Regions from separate parts of the Ensifer sp. genome, predicted to be linked through region 1. Evidence: riboswitches for the same ligand, from Rfam matches in the RefSeq annotation. Region 1 holds a riboswitch; each other region holds the start of a gene.
What was found. A riboswitch is a leader RNA that binds a small molecule or an ion and turns the genes downstream of it on or off. The one in region 1 is predicted to bind cobalamin.
Positions count from the first base shown of each region.

Region 1 (4,604 bases):
TGAAGGCAATCTTCTGCTCGGCGGTCACCTCGCCGTAGTTGACGATCACCACCACCTCCGGGTTCTTGTCGATCACCGGCTCCCAGGAAATCTCGGTCCAGCTCTTCTCCACGTCGTCCATGACGTTGACGCCGCCGGCCGCCTCGATCATCGCTGTGGGTATGCCGAAACGACCCGACGTGAACGGCTTCTCCTCGCCGGAATCATAGACGAAGACGCGCGTCGGCCGCTCGATCGCACCCACATCCGCAGTGATCTTGTCGAGATCGCGGCGATAGCCGTCGACGAGCGCCTTGGCCTGGTCCTCGACGCCGAAGATCAGGCCGAGATTGAGCAGGTCGACGAACATGTCGTCCATCGTTGGCTTGCCCTTGGCCATGATGTGGATGCAGGATTCGGTCAGCTCGTAGACATTGATCTTGAAAGGCTGAAGCGTGTCCGGCGTGACCTCGCCGCCGACCTTCATGCCGTAGTTCCAGCCGGCGAAGTAGAAGTCGGCATCCGCATTGAGCAGCACTTCCTTGGTCGGGTATTTTTCCGAAAGCTCCGGCAGCGCCTTGACGCCTTCGCGCAGCTTTTCATCCAGTGTCTTCCAGCCGGAGACCCCGGTATAGCCGACCATGCGGTCCTGCAGCTTCAGGGCCAGCATCATTTCGGTGAGGTTGACGTCGTTGGAGACGGCGCGCTTGGGTGCTGCATCGAAGGTCACGTCGCGATTGCAGCTCTTGACGGTGACGGGATAGGCGAGCGCCGGCGTGGCGGCGAGCGTCAGCAGCAAAAGGGCTGAACCGGCAAAAAGTGTCTTCATGAAATCAATTCCTGTCGAGCGAGTGAAAAGGAAAAACGCGCGCCGTTGGTAACGGCGTTGCTGTGCGCGGTGGCGGTGACGCCGAAGGCGGAGGAAAGTGCCTGCGGGTTGAGCACGTCTTCCGGCGCGCCGAAGACCGTCATGCGGCCCTCCGTCAGGATCGCCACGTCGGTGGCGAATTCGGCGGCCAGGTTGATGTCGTGCAGCGTGGTGACGATCGTCAGCTGCAGCGTCTGGAGCAGCTCGAGGATTTCGAGCTGGTGACGGATGTCGAGATGATTGGTCGGTTCGTCGAGGATGATGACGCGCGGCTCCTGGGCGAGCGCCCGGGCAATCAGCACGCGCTGCTTCTCGCCGCCCGAAAGCGTCGAGAATTGCCGCCCGGCAAGCTGGGTCAGATCGAGATGCTCGAGCGCATGCGCCACCGTCTCGCGGTCACGGGCAGTCCAGCCGCTCATGCCCTCGCGCCTGGGGATGCGGCCCATCATCACCACGTCACGCACGCTGAAGGGAAAATCGCTCGGCATTTCCTGCAGCACGACGGCGATGATCCTGGCCGCCTCGCGCGCCGTCATCGACCAGACGTCGACGCCATCGACCTCGACCACGCCGGCCGTCGGCCGGGCCGAGCGATAGAGGCAGCGCAACAGCGAGGTCTTGCCGGCACCGTTCGGGCCGAGAATGGCAAGCCGGCTGCCGGGCGCAATGGCAAAATCCACCTCGCGGACGAGCTTCAGGTCCGGGCGTGGGCCCCAGTCAAGGCAGCGAACCCGAAGGCCGGCCCCTCTTGCGGTGCAACTCATCGGCTCGTCCCCCCGTGCGCACTCATTGGAAGTGCCCGCCGCTGTCTTCTGAGACGAGCAGCGCTGCCGGAATGCGCGCCAGCGTCTTGCCGGAAAGCCCGCGCGGCCGCTCGGCCGCCCGCGTCATGCCGTCATCGCGCCCGGCATAGGTCGTCGCAAAGGAGACGAGATCGTCGATATCCTCATCGGGCGAGATGTCGCCGAAGAGATAGGTCGCCTTTCCGGTGGCCTGGAAGGCGACGGTGCACGGCCTGGTGCAGCCCGCCATGCAGACTGTGCCGGCAATGGAAAAATCCCGGTCAAGCGGCGCGCCGAGGGCCGCGATGCTGCGGTTCAGCCGCTGGATGAGATCCGCGCCCGGCCGGCAGGGGCCGCCGGTGAAGCGGCAATCGGTGCAGACCGTTATCTTGTGCTGTCGGGATGCCGGTGTCGCCATGCTTGCTCTCCGCCGGAGCGAGCCGGAGAGAATGTGGCATAGCGATGTGATGACGGATGGCCGTCGCGCAAAAACCAGTTCTTGTCCATCGGAACACCCCGTCCGTTGTGGTTGATCGGTTCGATGGCAGGTCTCCTGGCTCGCGGGTCTCTGCGCATCCACGTCTTCCCGGCTTAACGCCAGTGACAGGGTGTGAATGCGCTTTCCGCTCACAGTTGCGGGGGCAGCCACGGTTTCGGCCCCTATTGGGTCGTCCGCTCCGTGTTCCCTTTTCAGCCGCTTGCGCATTGTCGCGCTCGCAGCACCATCACGCCCTTCGTCGCACACTTCGACGGAGGTGACAACCGGCGGGACGGATCGGCTCGGGCCTATCAACATGCGGCATATTTTCATGCAGATTGGTTATGTAATATCATTACGATGCGCAAGCCTAAAATGCCTTTGTCGGGATAATGTCGACGCTCGGTCGGGCCGCCATGCCAAGCCGGCACGCCTCACCCTGACGACGAAAGGCTCGGGCTTCCCTAACGTGAACCGACGAAGGTTACGTCCAGGCGATCGGCGGGATGAACGACAAGAGCAGCCGACGCTCAGCGCGGCGCCGCATCACGTCGTGGCCCGACGAAGAGATAACGACGGCGGGACTTGCCGACCGTTCTGGCTGTGCGCCGCCCGCCTCCCCGGTAACGTCGTCCGTTACTGTTACGTACTTGAAGACAGCCACAATCAGTGATGTGCTTCCAGGTGAAAAGACCGTGCATCAGCAGACGCGCAACGACGTGGGCCGAGCTTGCCCGAGATCGCGCGGCAGCGAAACGAATGCGCCTGCGACGTAGCATCCAGCCTGTCCGCGTACCTCCCGAATACGACGAGTTTCTTGAAGGGGATGACGGTGAATCCGATAGACTTTTTTGTTGATACCCTGCGTACCTATCCGCCGGTCGCCGTTTTTCTGGCGCTCGGCATCGGCTTTCTGATCGGTCCGATCAAGATCGCCGGGTTCAATCTCGGAAATGTCACGGCCACGCTTCTGGCCGGCGTCGTCATCGGACAGCTGGGGATCCAGGTTTCGGGCGACCTGAAGTCGACCCTGTTCCTCCTCTTCCTGTTTGCCGTCGGCTACGGCGTCGGCCCGCAATTCGTTCGCGGCCTGAGCACGGATGGGCCGAAACAGATCCTCTTTGCGCTTTCGGTCCTCGTGCTGTGCCTGATCGTGCCCTATCTGTGCGCGCTCGTTGCCGGCCTGCCGCTTGGCTACGGCGCCGGCATGTATGCGGGTTCGCAGACGATTTCGGCGGCGATCGGCGTTGCCAGCGACCAGATCAACGCGATGGGGCTGACGCCCGAACAGGCCAAGACCTATACCGACCAGATCCCGATCGCCTATGCGGTCACCTACATCTGGGGCACGATCGGCTCGGCCATCATCCTGGCCCAGCTCGGGCCCAAGATGCTCGGCATCGACCTGCCGGCCGCCTGCCGGGAGTATGAGGCAAAGCTCGGTGGCGGCACCGTGGCGAGCGAACCGGGGATCACCCACGCCTATCACGATTTCGGCCTGAGGGCCTATCGCGTCGACGAGGCGAGCGGGCTCACGGGAACGCCGGTCAGGAACCTGCTGCCCGGCATCCGCGTCTTCGTCGAGCGCGTGCGTCGCGGCGGCCAGATCATCGAGGCGGACGGCAACACCGTGCTGCAGCCGGGCGACGTCGTCGCCTTCTCGGGCCGGCGCGCCCTGCTCGTCGAACACCTCGATTCCAAGCTCCTCGAGGTCGAGGACAAGGAACTGCTCAACGCCGAGGCCGAGGTGCTCGACGTCTACGTGACGAGCAAGGCGCTTGCCGGCAAGACGCTTGCCGAAGTCAGCACCATGGACTGGGCGCGCGGCGTCTACGCCCGCAAGATCGTTCGCTCGCTGGTCGAGATCCCGGTGCTGCCGGGAACGACCGTCGAACGGGGCGACATCGTCACCATCGGCGGCGCCAAGGCCCATGTCGAAGCGGCGATCAAGGCGCTGGGCTTTGCCGATCGCCCGGTCGAGACCACCGACATCGCCTTCCTCGGCTGGGGTCTCTTCGTCGGCGCCATGATCGGCGCCCTCACGATCACCATCGGCGGCATACCGATCGGCCTTTCGACCTCGGGCGGCGCGCTGCTTGCCGGCCTCGTCCTTGGGTGGCTGCGCACCACCTACCCTGCCTTCGGCCGCATTCCGAGCCCCGCCCTCTGGCTCCTCAATACGCTGGGCCTCAACATCTTCATCGCCGTCGTCGGCATCGGCGCCGGCCCCGGCTTCGTCGCCGGCTTGCAGGAAGTCGGCATATCCCTCCTGATCTGGGGCATCGTGGCGACCTCCGTACCGATGATCGCCTCGGTGCTGCTCGGCCACTACGTGTTCCGCTTCCATCCGGCGATCCTGTTTGGCGCCTGTGCCGGCGTGCGCACGACGACGGCCGCGCTCGGCATGATCCAGGAGGCTGCCAAGAGCAAGGTGCCGGCACTTGGCTACGGCATGCCCTATGCCATCGGCAATACACTTCTGACCATCTTCGGCCTG
Region 1 is NZ_DALZXU010000001.1:2,181,894-2,186,497, forward strand. Features, by position in the region: gene RTP54_RS10610 (ABC transporter substrate-binding protein) at 1-808, opposite strand, end outside; gene RTP54_RS10615 (ABC transporter ATP-binding protein) at 805-1,611, opposite strand; gene RTP54_RS10620 (DUF1636 domain-containing protein) at 1,634-2,047, opposite strand; cobalamin riboswitch at 2,155-2,371, opposite strand; gene aspT (aspartate-alanine antiporter) at 2,940-4,604, shown strand, end outside.

Region 2 (4,604 bases), 240 kb from region 1:
CCCCCACGCGCTCGCCTGCGAAAAGAACGTGCTGATCTATGACAGCGCCAGCCTGCTTGCTGCATGTGCGACAGCGGACGGGCGCCGCGCCGCGCTTGCCGAGATTTGCGAGGCTCTGGCCACCGGGCCGGGAGTGGCTGTCTTCAAACGGGCCTATGCCGATACCAGCGTCATCGATGCGGCCAGCGGCATTTTCGATGCGATCATCGAGGAGCAGCACCGCACAAACAGCGGCGGTGGTGACCACTTCGCCAAACCCGGAGCCAACGACCGGATCTGGAATTCGCTCGAAAAACACTGCCTGAAAAGCCCTGAGAATTTCGCGGCCTACTATGCCAACAGCATTGTGGCGCTCGTCAGCGAGGCCTGGCTGGGTCCGAATTACCAGATGACGGCGCAGGTCAATCGCGTCAATCCGGGTGGTGCCTCGCAATCGGCCCATCGCGACTACCATCTCGGTTTCCAGACCTCCGACGTCATTGAGCAGTATCCCGCGCATGTGCACCGGCTGTCGCCGGTCCTGACGCTGCAGGGGGCCGTTGCCCATTGCGACATGCCGCTTGAAAGCGGTCCGACGCTGTTTCTGCCTTACAGCCAGAACTATCTGCCCGGCTATCTCGCCTTGAAGCGTCCCGAGTTCAGCGCCTATTTCGACGAGCACCACGTGCAATTGCCTTTGGAGAAGGGCGACGTGGTGTTCTTCAATCCGGCGCTTTACCATGCCGCCGGCAGCAACCGCTCGGCCGATATCAAGCGCGTGGCCAACCTGCTTCAGGTCTCCTCGGCCTTCGGGCGGGCCATGGAAACCGTCGATCGCACCAGGATGAGTGCCACGCTCTACCCTGCGCTCAAGGCTTTTTCTGGCTCGGGCACGCTTTCGCCGGAAGAGGCAGCCAATGCGATTGCGTCCTGCGCCGAGGGCTACTCCTTCCCGACCAATCTCGACCGGGACCCGCCGCTTGGCGGCCTTGCGCCGAAGACCCAGGCGCAACTGATGCATGAGGCACTGGCGGGCGGATGGAGCGATCAGGAGTTCCGCAAGGCGCTTGACGAGCAGACACGGCGCAAGCTGAGCTGACCTGAGGAAGACCTATCGAGATTGCCGGTCCCCACCGTCCTGCGGCGGGGGCCGTTTGCCTGTTTCCAAGTCATCTTCACTCCCGGGAGGAATTTCATGACCGAACACCACGGCCGTCTCGACGGCAAGATCGCCATCGTCACCGGCGGCACACAGGGGCTGGGGGCGAGGATCGCCAGCCTGTTTGCCGAGCGCGGCGCCAAAGCCGTCGTCATCTGCGGCCGCAATGCCGCCAAGGGCGAGGCAAAGGCGGAAGAGATCCGAAAGGCAAGCGGCGCTGAAGTGCTCTACGTCGAGGCCGACCTCGAAAAGGTCGAGGATGCGCGCAAGGTCGTCAACGCTTGCGACGCCGCCTTCGGGCGTGTCGACGCGCTGGTCAATGCCGCAGCGATCACCGACCGCGGCACCATCCTCGACACCAGCCCCGAACTGTTCGACCGGATGTTCGCGATCAATGTGCGCGCGCCGTTCTTTCTGATGCAGGAGGCCATCAAGGTCATGCGCCGGGAAGGCACAGAGGGCACGATCGTCAATATCGGCTCGATGTCGGCAATGGCGGGACAGCCCTTCATCGCAGCCTACTGCTCGTCCAAGGGGGCGCTGGAGACGCTGACCAAGAACACAGCCTATGCACTGTTGCGCAACCGCATTCGCGTCAACGGTCTCAACATCGGCTGGATGGCATCGGAGGGCGAAGATCGCATCCAGCGTGAATTTCATGGCGCCGCCGCCGACTGGCTGGAAAAGGCAGCGGCCGGACAGCCCTTCGGCCGGCTGGTCGATCCGGCGGAAGTGGCCCGTGCCTGTGCCTATCTTTCGTCCAGCGAATCCGGACTGATGACCGGTTCGGTCATCTGCTTCGACCAGTCGGTCTGGGGCGCGTATGACGGCTCGCCGCATCCGGTCGCACCGCTCTGAAGCTCTGGCCGTCGATTGGGGCTGTGGAGTGACAAGCAAGCGGCTTCACGCTTGCTTGTCATGCACCATCGGCTGTGTCCTTATGAGGTCGTCAGGTGCCCGCGATGCGGGAGAATCGGGAATCCGGTGTCACTCCGGAACGTGCCCAACGCTGTGACGGGGACGGCCTCCTCAAGAAGTCTTGATAATTCTCAAGATTTTGCCACTGGATCTTCATCCGATCTGGGAAGGTGAGGCGGCCGGCTGATCCGAAGTCAGAAGACCGGCCTGGCAAGATAGACCGAATTCCGCGCGGACGGCGGAAGGTTGTGCATTGTTGGGGATCAAACGATGCTGACTGACGCCAATGGCAGCCTTGTGGCTGCCGAAGCCTTTTCATCCTGCGAGCGCGAGGCGGTCTATAGGGCGATCGAAACACGCCGGGATGTGCGGGATCAGTTTCTGCCCGCGCCATTGCCGGACGATCTGGTGATGCGGCTGTTGAACGCGGCACACCGCGCTCCTTCGGTCGGATTCATGCAGCCGTGGAATTTCGTCCTCGTCCGGCAGGCGGAAACCCGCGAGCGGGTCTGGCAGGCCTTTTCCCGTGCCAATGACGAAGCGGCCCTGATGTTCGACGGCGACCGCCAGGCGATGTATCGCGCGTTGAAGCTGGAAGGGATCCGCAAGGCGCCCTTGAGCCTATGCATAACCTGCGACCGCACCCGCGGTGGATCGGTCGTTCTCGGGCGCACGCACAATCCGGACATGGATGTCTATTCGACCGTCTGCGCCGTTCAGAACCTCTGGCTCGCGGCCAGAGCCGAAGGCGTCGGCGTCGGCTGGGTCAGCATCTTCCATGAAGCCGAGATCAAGGCGATCCTCGGCATCCCCGATCATGTCGTGATCGTCGCCTGGCTTTGCCTTGGTTATGTCGACCAGCTCTATCAGGAACCGGAACTGGCGGCGAAGGGCTGGCGACAGCGCCTGCCATTGGACGAGCTGGTGTTCGAGGAAGGTTGGGGAAACCGACGGCCCTCAGAGGCAGCGATCAGTTGTTCTGAACCGGCTGATAGCCGGGGCCCTTCGGGTGGCGAAGATCGATCGACGTCTCCTCCTGGGGAAGGAATGTCGGGCCGATGACCCGCACCTTGCTCTTGGCGGGATCGTAGGGGCGCTCCTCGGCGGGGGCTGCGGCCTTGTTGACGGGCGCCGCCGATCCCTTCGTGCCTTCGATGACGATGATCGAGGACTGGTTGTCACTGGCGCTGCCGCCCGTTGCCTTCGGCGTGGTCGCTGCCGTCTTCGGGATCTGGCAGCCGCAGATTCCAGGTTTGCCGACGTCTCGCGTCCGGTATGCGAATGCGTTCGGCAGCTCCCGGTAGGGGCGCCCGGTCGAGGCGGACACCATCTGGTCGCTCTCTTCAGTGGCGAGCTCGTGGAAGAACAGTTCCGTTTCAGCGCCCGGGCAGCGGGCACGGCAGGCCTGTTCGTCGCGGGCAAAATCCGCAGGGCTTGCCTCTGACGAGATCGGGAAGAAGGCGCCGTCGCATGTGCGCACGCACATGGTGCGAAGCGTGCCGGAATAGATGCCGCTTTCCGGCCGGTAGGTTCCTTCACCGCCATCGCGCAGCAATGGGCCATAGCTTTCGTCCGGCGGCAGGTCCCGCAGGATATTGCGGTGGGTTTCGGGCGCGTCGGGATCGGTGCTGGCGAACTCCTCGCGGTCGCCGTAGCAGCCGTTGATTTCGAGCGCAGCCAGGATGCGCCGGCGCGTGTCGCCGCCATCGCCCGCGATCAGCTGCTGACGTTCGGACTTGAGGATGTCGAGATTGTCTTCCATCTCGGCGATCAGGCTGTTGATGTCGGAGCAGATGTCGGGATCGCCGCCATTGAAGACGACGACACTGCCGGAGCCGCAGCCTGCGCGCCGGCGGTCGTTGCGTGCGCGGCGCAGCTCGATGTTCTGTCGCGAAATCGCGCTGGCATAGTCGCGCGTATCGGCCGTGGTGGTCATGGCCGCCGGCAGTTCGGCGAGCCGGGTGTTCAGGCGGTCGCATACGCTGGAGGCCAGCGCCTGATCGGCAAGAACCAAAAGCAACGGCAGGGTCGCCGCGGCAAGGGCTTTCATGTTCCGGAACAAGGGCGAACGTCTCTTCCTTCAACCGCACGAGCGCCACCCTTATCGTCTGGGATCGGTCGCTGTCGGCTCTTCCTGTTTGCGCCCTATCATAAGGCTTGTCACCGCGTGTGCAATGACAAGCCTCGTATTGCGTTAACAGCTCCAGGCGAAGGAGCGATCGGCCGGATCCGCGATCAGGCGGCGCGGGCTGTTTCCAGCGACATCGGCCGTTCGAGAACCGTGCCTTCGATTGCGGCCACGGCCTTCATCGCGCTCAAAAGCGACGGCGTCACCTCCCAGGCGACCGCCACGGCAAAGACCGAACCGATGCGGTGCGGTTCGCCGATGCGCTCTCCAGGGCAACCCATGCGGCGGAACATCCGCTCGAGGAACACGTCGGTGACCGTAACGATGTGGCTGATGCCGGAGGCAAGCCCGAGCTCGCCGACGCCGCACATCAGTTCGGCAGCGGCGACCGTCACCTGGTTGGAGGCGCGGTCCTGCGAG
Region 2 is NZ_DALZXU010000001.1:1,945,807-1,950,410, reverse strand. Features, by position in the region: gene RTP54_RS09465 (phytanoyl-CoA dioxygenase family protein) at 1-1,078, shown strand, start outside; gene RTP54_RS09460 (SDR family oxidoreductase) at 1,175-1,996, shown strand; cobalamin riboswitch at 2,073-2,282, shown strand; gene bluB (5,6-dimethylbenzimidazole synthase) at 2,327-3,118, shown strand; gene RTP54_RS09450 (DUF2865 domain-containing protein) at 3,027-4,106, opposite strand; gene RTP54_RS09445 (acyl-homoserine-lactone synthase) at 4,292-4,604, opposite strand, start outside.
Region 2: linked by a shared signal. The riboswitch ahead of bluB (5,6-dimethylbenzimidazole synthase) and the one ahead of RTP54_RS10620 (DUF1636 domain-containing protein) in region 1 are both predicted to bind cobalamin.

Region 3 (4,604 bases), 1.3 Mb from region 1:
TTCGGGAGAGGGGAGCGTCGTCGTCATGGCCCTGCCTTCGCAAATGCGCCCGCAGGCGCCTGGTATCCTGGTCAGTCTCTGGGAGCGGCGGCGCGCTGCAGCCGATCGAGGATCGCTTCTCCCAATCCTTCGGACGGGATGGGGCCGAAGGCGATGGTTGCAGCACCGCTCGCATCCGCCCGCTTCATATAGTCGAACAGATTGGCGGCCGCCTCGCGCAGGTTGGCCGTCGGGCTGAGATCGAGCACGAGCGCCGCCTGTTCCTCGCCGGGCAGCGCCGATCCGCCGAGGCGGATCAGGGCTTCTCCCGGGCGCACGTCGCGGGCATCGAGCCGGACAGCGGCACCCGGCGCGTAATGGGAGGCGAGCATGCCCGGAGCCTCGATCGTCGCGCCGGCGCTCTCAGGCCTTGCGACGGCAAGACCTGTCAGGTTTTCGATATCGGATACGTCCAGACCGCCGGGACGTAAGAGCCGAAGCGCGCCGTCCTCGACCTTGATGATCGTCGACTCGAGCCCGATCTGCGCCGCGCCAGCGTCGAGAATGAGCTTCAGTCTGGGGCCGAGATCGGCCTCCACATGGGCAGCGCTCGTCGGGCTGATCTTGCCCGATGTATTGGCGCTCGGGGCGGCGAGCGGGCGGCCGAAGCGCTCGATCACCCGGCGCGAAAAGCCGTCGGGCATGCGGATGCCCAGCGTGTCGAGGCCGGCCGAGGCAAGCGCATGGACCGAGCTTGCGGCGCGCTGCGGCAGGATCAACGTTAGTGGGCCGGGCCAGAATGCCTCTGCCAGTTGTCGGGACAGGGGATCGAACGTCACATGCGCTTCGGCCATCGCCATGTCGGACACATGCGATATCAGCGGGTTGAAGCGCGGACGCCCCTTCATTTCGTAGATGCGGCCGATGGCATCGGGATTGGTGGCGTCGGCCGCAAGGCCATAGACCGTCTCGGTGGGGATGGCGACGGGCTCGCCTTCGGCAAGAACCGCGCAGGCGCGCTCGATCGCCCGTTCCGGCTCGGTCCGTGTATCGATGATTTCGGCCATATCGCTTCCCTTTCCGTGGCTTCCTTAAAGGAGCGCCGGCGAAAACAGAATGATTTTCTTTATGGAGGCGTCGCCGCCGCTCAGAGGCTGCGGATGATGCGCCGCAGCGCCTCGTCGCGCGCACCGAGCATCAGCACGTTCTTGAGCGCCACCTTTGGATCATCGGTGCGAAAGATGAGGCCGTTGTCGCTGACGCTGCGGTTGATCGTCATCTGTCCTTCCTGCGCGTCGGGTTCGATTGCGACGGCGAAGTACATCCGCGAATAGCCGGTCTGGATGCGTTCGAAGAAGTGTTTTTCGTCGCCGAGGTCGCAGAAGAAATTGGCGAAGTAGAAAGACCAGGTGACGTCCTTGGATTGGGCGAGATGTGTCCTCGCCGCCGTCACGTGGCAGTAGCCCAGATGCGGCCGCCCGGCGAGCGTGCGGTGGAAGATCATCTTGGGAAACTGGATCGAGGTATGGAAGCCGTTCATCCGCTTGTGCGTCGTTTCGCCGGCGGTCGTCAGCTTGTGGCCGGTGCGATTGGCAACTTCGTCATAGCTCAGATAACGCCGCTCGCGTTGCGACCACTGTCGCCGTTCGATACGGCCGGTGCGCAGGAATTCGGTGTGGACCGCCGTCTTCGCGGCGATCGTGGGCAGCTTCTCGGCTGCGGCGTCGTAATATTTGAGCTTTGCCATGAACTTCAATGCGCTGTTTGCCGGTTCTGCCGGTTTCTCCGTCAGGCGACGCTAATGCATTATGGTTAAGAGACTATTTCGACCGCGGCCGGGAAACTGGTACCACGGTGGGGGACGGCATGTCGCAAACCGGCGAAGACACCGCCCTTTCGCGCCGGTATCGCCGGAAAAAGCGACAGATGCCCAAAATTTCGTCTAACCGATTGTTTGCAAGGGGAAATAGTCGATGCCGAGGCGTTTATGGCACAGCATGCACTGTGTCGTCTTTCAGGAATCCGATGTCGTTAACCGGCAGCTGCGACGGTGGCTTCCGCGATTAGATATGCCTACTCAAGGTGCCGCCTTTTAGGGAAGGCGGAGAATTGGGAAGCCGGTCAAAACCCGGCGCTGCCCCCGCAACGGTGGTGGAGCGAAAGCCACGGCAGAAAGCCACTGGACGGGTCCGTCCGGGAAGGCGCCGGGCTGGTCCTTGCGGATAGCTCCTGAGCCCGGAAACCAGCCTTGACACGAACAGACCGTAACGGGTTGCGGCGGGCAGCCGGATCGGAGCCGTCATCGCACAGGCAATGCGCCTGCGCGGGTTCCAGTCCTGCCTCCGCGAAACAAGGCGAACGAGGACAGGACATGGACATCAAGGGCGATATGCTCCGCAAGCTGAAGGGTCGACGCGACGGCTACAGCCTCGACCGGGCCTTCTACATCGACCCCGACTATTACAGGCAGGATCTCGAAAACATCTGGTACAAGGACTGGCTGTTCATCGGCCACGACTGCGAGATCCCGCGCGCCGGCAACTATTTCACCGTCCAGGTCGGCGACTACCCCGTCGTCATCGTGCGCGACCGGCAGGGCACGATCCGCGCCCTGCACAATTCCTGCCGGCATCGCGGCTCGCGGGTCTGCTCGCAACACAAGGGGGCTTCGGCCAAGCTCGTCTGTCCCTACCATCAGTGGACCTACGAACTCGACGGTACGCTGCTCTTTGCCCGTCAGATGGGCGAGGATTTCGACAAGGCCGCGCATAGCCTGAAGCCGATCCATTGCGAAACCGTCGGCGGCTACATCTTCATCAACCTGTCCGAAAAGCCGATGGATTTCGGCCCGTTCCGCGACATGGTTGCGCCCTATCTGGCGCCGCATCGTCTCGGCGAGACAAAGGTCGCCTTCGAAAGCACGATCATCGAGAAGGGCAACTGGAAGCTCGTCTGGGAAAACAACCGCGAATGCTACCATTGCGCCGCCAACCATCCCGAGCTTTGCCGCACCTATCCCGAGGCCCCGTCGGCAACGGGCGTGCAGGGCGCCAAGGATGATCCTGTCATCGCCGCCCACTGGGCCAAATGCGAGGCGACGGGGCTGCCAAGCGAGTTCCGCATGTCCGAGAGCGGCCAGTTCCGCTCGGCGCGCATGCCGTTGATCGACGACGCCGAGAGCTACACCATGTCCGGCGCGCGCGCCGTACGTCGGCAACTGTCGGCTGATGTCAGCCAGAAGCATATCGGCACGCTGCTCCTGTTCCACTACCCGTCGACATGGAACCACGTGCTCGCCGACCATGCCATCACCTTCCGCGTCCTGCCGCTCGGGCCTGAATTGACGCAGGTGACGACCAAGTGGCTCGTCAACAAGGACGCGGTCGAAGGCGTCGACTACGATCTGGAAGAATTGACCCACGTCTGGACCGAGACCAACGACCAGGATCGCCAGATCGTCGAGGAAAACGCCTTCGGCATTCGCTCGCCGGCCTATCAGCCGGGGCCCTATTCGCCCGATCATGAAGGCGGCGTGATGCAGTTCGTCGAGTGGTACTGCAACTTCATGGAACAGCGCCTGCAGGGCGACGCCATGCCGCTCTTCAGGGTCGCCTGACATGCAGATGGCATCCTCCTTCCATCACTTCGACGAGCTGCACGTCTGGATCGACCGGCAGAACATGCTCGAATGCACATCGGCGGTCGTCGAGACCGCCGATGTGATGACCTTTACGTTCCGCGCCGAGAAGCCTTCATGGTTTCGTTATCTGCCCGGGCAGTTCGTCACGCTCGAACTGCCGGTGGCGGACGACGAACCGGTGATGCGCACCTACACGCTGTCGTCAACGCCCTCGCGGCCGCTGTCGATCGCCGTCACCGTCAAGGCACAGGCCGACAGCATCGGCACGCGCTGGATGTTCGATCACCTGAAACCCGGCATGCGGCTGAAGGCTTTCGGACCGCTCGGCGACTTCAGCTTCGTGCGCCATCCCGGCGAGAAGTATCTGTTCATCTCTGCGGGCTCCGGCGTCACGCCGATGATGTCGATGACGCGCTGGATGGCCGACTGCATTCCCGAGACCGACGTCACCTTCATCTCCTGCGCCCGCCGGCCGGACGACCTTCTGTTCCGCTCGGAACTGGAAGTGCTGGCCCGCCAGATGTCCGGGCTGAACCTTGGCTTCGTGGTCGAGGGGCACGAGGCCCGGCATGGATGGCATGGGCTGCGTGGCCGCATCGACGGCGCCAAGCTGCCGCTGCTTGCGCCCGACTTCATGGAGCGCACGGTGTTCTGCTGCGGTCCGGAGCCGTTCATGCGTGGCGTGCGCGAGCTGTTGAAGGCGGCTGGCTTCGACATGAGCCGCTACCATGAGGAAAGCTTCCAGCCGGCGGCAGCGCCGGCCGCCGAGGAGATCGCGGTCAGGGCAGGAGCGGCATCAGACGGCGAGGCCCAAGGCGCCAAGGTGGTGTTCACCATGAGCGGCAAGGAGATCGAGGCCAAGCCCGGCCAGACGATCCTGCAGGCGGCGCGCGCCAATGGTGTGCGGATCGGGGCTGCCTGTGAAGGCGGCATCTGCGGCACGTGCCGGGTGATGAAGGTCGCGGGAGAGGTCGAGATGAACCAC
Region 3 is NZ_DALZXU010000001.1:844,214-848,817, forward strand. Features, by position in the region: gene RTP54_RS04040 (FAD-binding oxidoreductase) at 1-27, opposite strand, end outside; gene RTP54_RS04045 (L-threonylcarbamoyladenylate synthase) at 72-1,046, opposite strand; gene RTP54_RS04050 (DUF6656 family protein) at 1,127-1,726, opposite strand; cobalamin riboswitch at 2,043-2,245, shown strand; gene RTP54_RS04055 (aromatic ring-hydroxylating dioxygenase subunit alpha) at 2,351-3,595, shown strand; gene RTP54_RS04060 (hybrid-cluster NAD(P)-dependent oxidoreductase) at 3,597-4,604, shown strand, end outside.
Region 3: linked by a shared signal. The riboswitch ahead of RTP54_RS04055 (aromatic ring-hydroxylating dioxygenase subunit alpha) and the one ahead of RTP54_RS10620 (DUF1636 domain-containing protein) in region 1 are both predicted to bind cobalamin.

Region 4 (4,604 bases), on a different contig from region 1:
ATGCGTACCGCATCGTCTTTCGGCGGACCGATCGCGGCAGAGGCGAGCGAAGGCAGCGACCAGCTTCCTTCCTTGCCTTCGGGCATCGCCACCATGGTGAACTGGCCGCGGGTGCAAAGATCGCTTGTGCCCTCGATAAGATCCTCGGCGATCATGTCCACCTCCACCACCATCGAGCGCCGGCCAACCTTCATCGGGCGCCCGGAAAAGCTGACGATCTGGCCGATACGGGCAGGGGCGCGGAAATCGACCCGGTCGCAGGACGCGGTGACGAAGGGGACGCGGCCGTGGCGGGTGGCGACGATGAAGGCGATCCGGTCCATCAGCGCCAGTCCCGCACCGCCGAACAGCGTGCCGTGGTGGTTGGTGTCGCCGGGAAAGACGATGTCGATCAGCGTGGATGGCGCCGGGGTTTCCCCCGGCGCCATCCAGATATTCCCGTCGTCCGTCATGCGCTTGCCGCATCCCGGCCGGAGGCGGCGAAAGATTGCCGCAACGCCTGTGCCGCCTGCACCATGTTGACGAGGGCGGGGCGCACCTCCTCCCAGGCCCTCGTTTTCAGGCCGCAATCCGGGTTGACCCAGATCTGTGCCGGCGTCAGCCCGTCGGTCGCCTTTTCGATCAGGGCCACCATCTCGTCGACCGAGGGCACCCGTGGCGAGTGGATGTCGTAGACGCCCGGGCCGATCTCGTTCGGATAGGCCTGATCGGTGAAGGCGCCGAGCAGTTCCATCTTCGAGCGCGAGGTTTCGATGGAGATGACGTCGGCATCCATTGCCGCGATCGCCGCCATGATGTCGTTGAACTCCGAGTAGCACATGTGCGTGTGGATCTGCGTTTCGTCACCGACACCCGAAGCGCTGATCCGGAAGCACTCGACGGCCCAGTCGAGATAGGCCTTTCGATCGGACCGCCTGAGCGGAAGCCCCTCGCGCAGCGCCGGTTCGTCGATCTGGATCACGGCGATGCCGGCAGCCTCCAGGTCGGTGACCTCGTCGCGCAGCGCCAGCGCGATCTGCCGGCACACGATCGAGCGGGGCAGGTCGTCACGCACGAACGACCATTGCAGCATCGTCACCGGGCCGGTGAGCATGCCCTTCATCGGCCTTGACGTCAGCGACTGCGCATAGGATGCCCAATCCACCGTCATCGGGTTCGGCCGCGAGACATCGCCGAAGATGATCGGCGGGCGCACGTAGCGCGAGCCGTAGCTCTGCACCCAGCCGCTCTGGGTGAAGGCATAGCCGGAAAGCTGCTCGCCGAAATATTGCACCATGTCGTTGCGCTCGAACTCGCCATGCACCAGCACCTCGATGCCGATGTCCTCCTGCCAGCGCACGGCCTTCTCCGTCTCCTGGCGCAGATATGCAAGATAGTCGACATAGCTGAGCTCGCCCTTGGCATGCAGCGATCGCGCCTGGCGCACCTGCGGTGTCTGCGGGAAGGAGCCGATCGTCGTCGTCGGGAAAAGCGGCAGCGCCAACCTCTCTTCCTGCAGCCGCCGGCGCGTTGCAAAGCCCGACTGGCGGCGGCTTTCGGCAGCCGTCAGGCCTTTCAGGCGTCCGGCGACCAGCGGGTCATGGACCTTGAGCGAGGTCAGACGCGCCGCTGCCGCCACGATCGATTTCTCGAATACCTGTTCCGGATTGGCGAGGCCGGGCTCGAAGGCGCGGGCAAGCAGATTGAGCTCGTCCAGTTTCTGCAGGGCGAAGGCAAGCCATGAGGCGAGCTCCGGGTCGAGCGCTTTTTCGAGGTCGAGATCAACAGGCACGTACAGCAGCGAGCAGGACGGCGCAAGCTCGATGCGCTCGCGGCCGTGCGCCTCGATCAGCGGCTGCAGGCGGCGGAACAGGCCGGCGAGGTCTGTTCGCCACACATTGCGGCCATCGATGACGCCAAGCGACAGCACCAGATGCGCCGGTGCCGTCTGGATGAGGGCTTCCAGCTGCTGCGGTGCACGGACCAGATCGAGGTGCAGGCCCGCGATCGGCAGCGAAAGCGCCGTCGGCAGGTTGTCGCCAATCGCGCCGAAATAGGTCGCAAGCATGATCTTCAGCTGAGGGATTTCCGAGGCGAATGTCTGGTAGGTGAGCGCCAGCGCCTGGCGCTCCCGCTCGTTGAGATCGAGCACCAGGCAGGGCTCGTCGATCTGCAGCCATTCGACGCCCGCGTCTGCAAGCTCGCTCAGAAGCTTCACATAGACGGGCAGCAGCCGCTCGATCAGATCGATCGGTTCGAACCCGCCGGCAAGCGCCTTGCCGAGCTTCAGGAAGGTGACGGGGCCAAGCAGGACAGGCCGGGTGACATGCCCGAGCGCCTTGGCTTCCATGAAGGCCTCAAGCGGTGCGTTGCGCGTCAGCTCGAAGCGCTGGTCTTTGGTAAACTCGGGGACCATGTAGTGGTAATTGGTGTCGAACCACTTGGTCATCTCCTGCGCCGGGTTGCCGCTGTCATCGACTCCATGGCTGCAACCGGAAGCGCACGTGGCAGCCGTCGAACCGCGCGCCATGGCAAAGTAAGTGTCGAGATCGACCGGGCCGCCCTTCCAGCCATAGGCCGCAGGCACCGCGCCGACGAGCACGGATGTGTCAAGAACCTGATCGTAGAGCGAGAAGTCGTTCGATGGAATGATCCGGATTCCCCGCGCCTTCTGCGCGGCCCAGTTTTCCGCCCGCAGCGTCGCTGCGACGTTCAGCAGGTCGTTCCGGTCGATCTTGCCGGCCCAGTAGCGCTCCAGCGCGAATTTCAGTTCGCGGTGGCGGCCGATACGTGGAAAGCCGAGATTGGCTGTCTTGATGGTCATTTCCTTACCCCGAGGTTGTGGGCAAGGCTTTGAACGCGACGCATCCACGACCGAGGCAGGCTCGCTCGTCAAGGCGGCACATCGGACACCCCGCCCGTGGACGTTATCGATCGCGGCAGGTCTCCTGGCTTGCGGGTCAACACGAACCGTCCCGTCTTCCCGAGGCGTCTCCCTCAGTGACATCATTGGACGGCCGCTCGCCGCTTACAGTTGCGGGGGCAGCTCCGGCATGAGCACCTCACGGTGCCGCACCGAATTCCCTCTTAGCTCCGGCCCGTCGCAAGACGAGCCGCAGAACCACGATTGCACGACAATGCCCTTCCAAGTCGGCAAGGTCAACCGCATAAAGAAATGTTTATGTCTTTATTTTCCTCCGTCCGCGGTCGGGCGGCACTCGTTGCCTCGGGTCGCAGCGCGGCATCGACGTTCACGACCTGTGTGGAAGCGGAGGCGCTATCGGGCGCAGGCGCCAGAGGCGCTTGGAAGGGCTTGGCATCCACCACGTGCTGCCAAGGCGCGGCGATGTCGCCCGCCCGGGCACGGATGCTGTCATTGTCGCGCGTCAGGCCGATGTCCCTCAGCTGGAATTCGTTGAATGTATCGACCGACGTCGTGACGTCCGCGGCTCTTCTCGCGAAAGTCCAGACATGACGGATGATCGATCGCAGTGCGCTCGGCATTGCTAACCCCTTCAATTCTGCGGTGATGTGTTCGCGACAAAATTGAGGATTTTCGTGGATTCGCGCAAAGCGGTTTCTCGCATGCTGCCATAAAGAATGCTTATCTCAACGCATGAGCAAATTGCCCCCCATGAGCGCGGTGCGTGCCTTCGAGGCCGCCGCCCGACACCTGAGTTTCACCCGCGCGGCGCAGGAACTTGGCATGACCCAGGCCGCCGTCAGCTATCAGATCCGGTTGCTCGAGGAGCGCACCGGCACAGCCCTCTTCGTCCGTATGCCGCGGGAAGTGCGGCTCACGGCCGCCGGCCGGCAACTCGCGCCGAAAGTGACGGAAGCCATAGACCTCCTGGGCAACGCCTTTTCGGAGATCGCCGACAAGACCGAGCATCACCTGCACATCTCCGTCCTTCCGACGGTGGTCTCGAGCTGGCTCGGATCGAGGCTCGCCTCGTTCCAGGCGGCCCATCCGAACATCAGCATCCGGGTGCACATGTCGACCGAGCTCATCGACTTCAAGCGTGATGCCATCGACCTGGTGGTGCGCAGCGGCAACGGCGACTGGCCGGGCCATGACGTCTTTCCGCTTTTCCCGATCGAGTACCTGCCGGTCTGCACGCCGACATTCCTGGAGAAGCATCAGCTCAAGCACCCCGCAGACGTTCTCAATGTCAGGCGATTCGGCAATGCCAGCTGGTGGCGTCGCTGGATGGTCGAGACCGGCGTGGAACCGCCGGCCAGCAACGGCACGGAGCTGATCTTCGACGTCCAGGCGATGGATGTCGCCACCACATTGCTCGACCACGGCATCGCCATGGCGGTCTCCACCTTCCTGATCGAGGAGCTTCGCAGCGGAAAGTTGATCCGGCCGTTCAACCATGTGGTCCGGGACGGCCGCGCCTATTGGCTGGTCTATCCGCAAAGCCACCGGCGGCAGAAGAAGATCCAGGCGTTTCGGGAGTGGATCATTGCAGAGGCCAAGGCATCGAACCTGATGCTGGCGCAGGCGATGGGGGAATAAGGGCCATATCGGTCTGAAATACAGGCAGGCATGAATTATTATTCATGCCATGAATTATATTGACAGATGCCTTGGCCATGGTTTTAATCGTGACAGTCGGAAG
Region 4 is NZ_DALZXU010000006.1:118,964-123,567, forward strand. Features, by position in the region: gene RTP54_RS22650 (acyl-CoA thioesterase) at 1-452, opposite strand, end outside; gene metE (5-methyltetrahydropteroyltriglutamate--homocysteine S-methyltransferase) at 449-2,803, opposite strand; cobalamin riboswitch at 2,900-3,120, opposite strand; gene RTP54_RS22660 (hypothetical protein) at 3,139-3,483, opposite strand; gene RTP54_RS22665 (LysR substrate-binding domain-containing protein) at 3,614-4,501, shown strand.
Region 4: linked by a shared signal. The riboswitch ahead of metE (5-methyltetrahydropteroyltriglutamate--homocysteine S-methyltransferase) and the one ahead of RTP54_RS10620 (DUF1636 domain-containing protein) in region 1 are both predicted to bind cobalamin.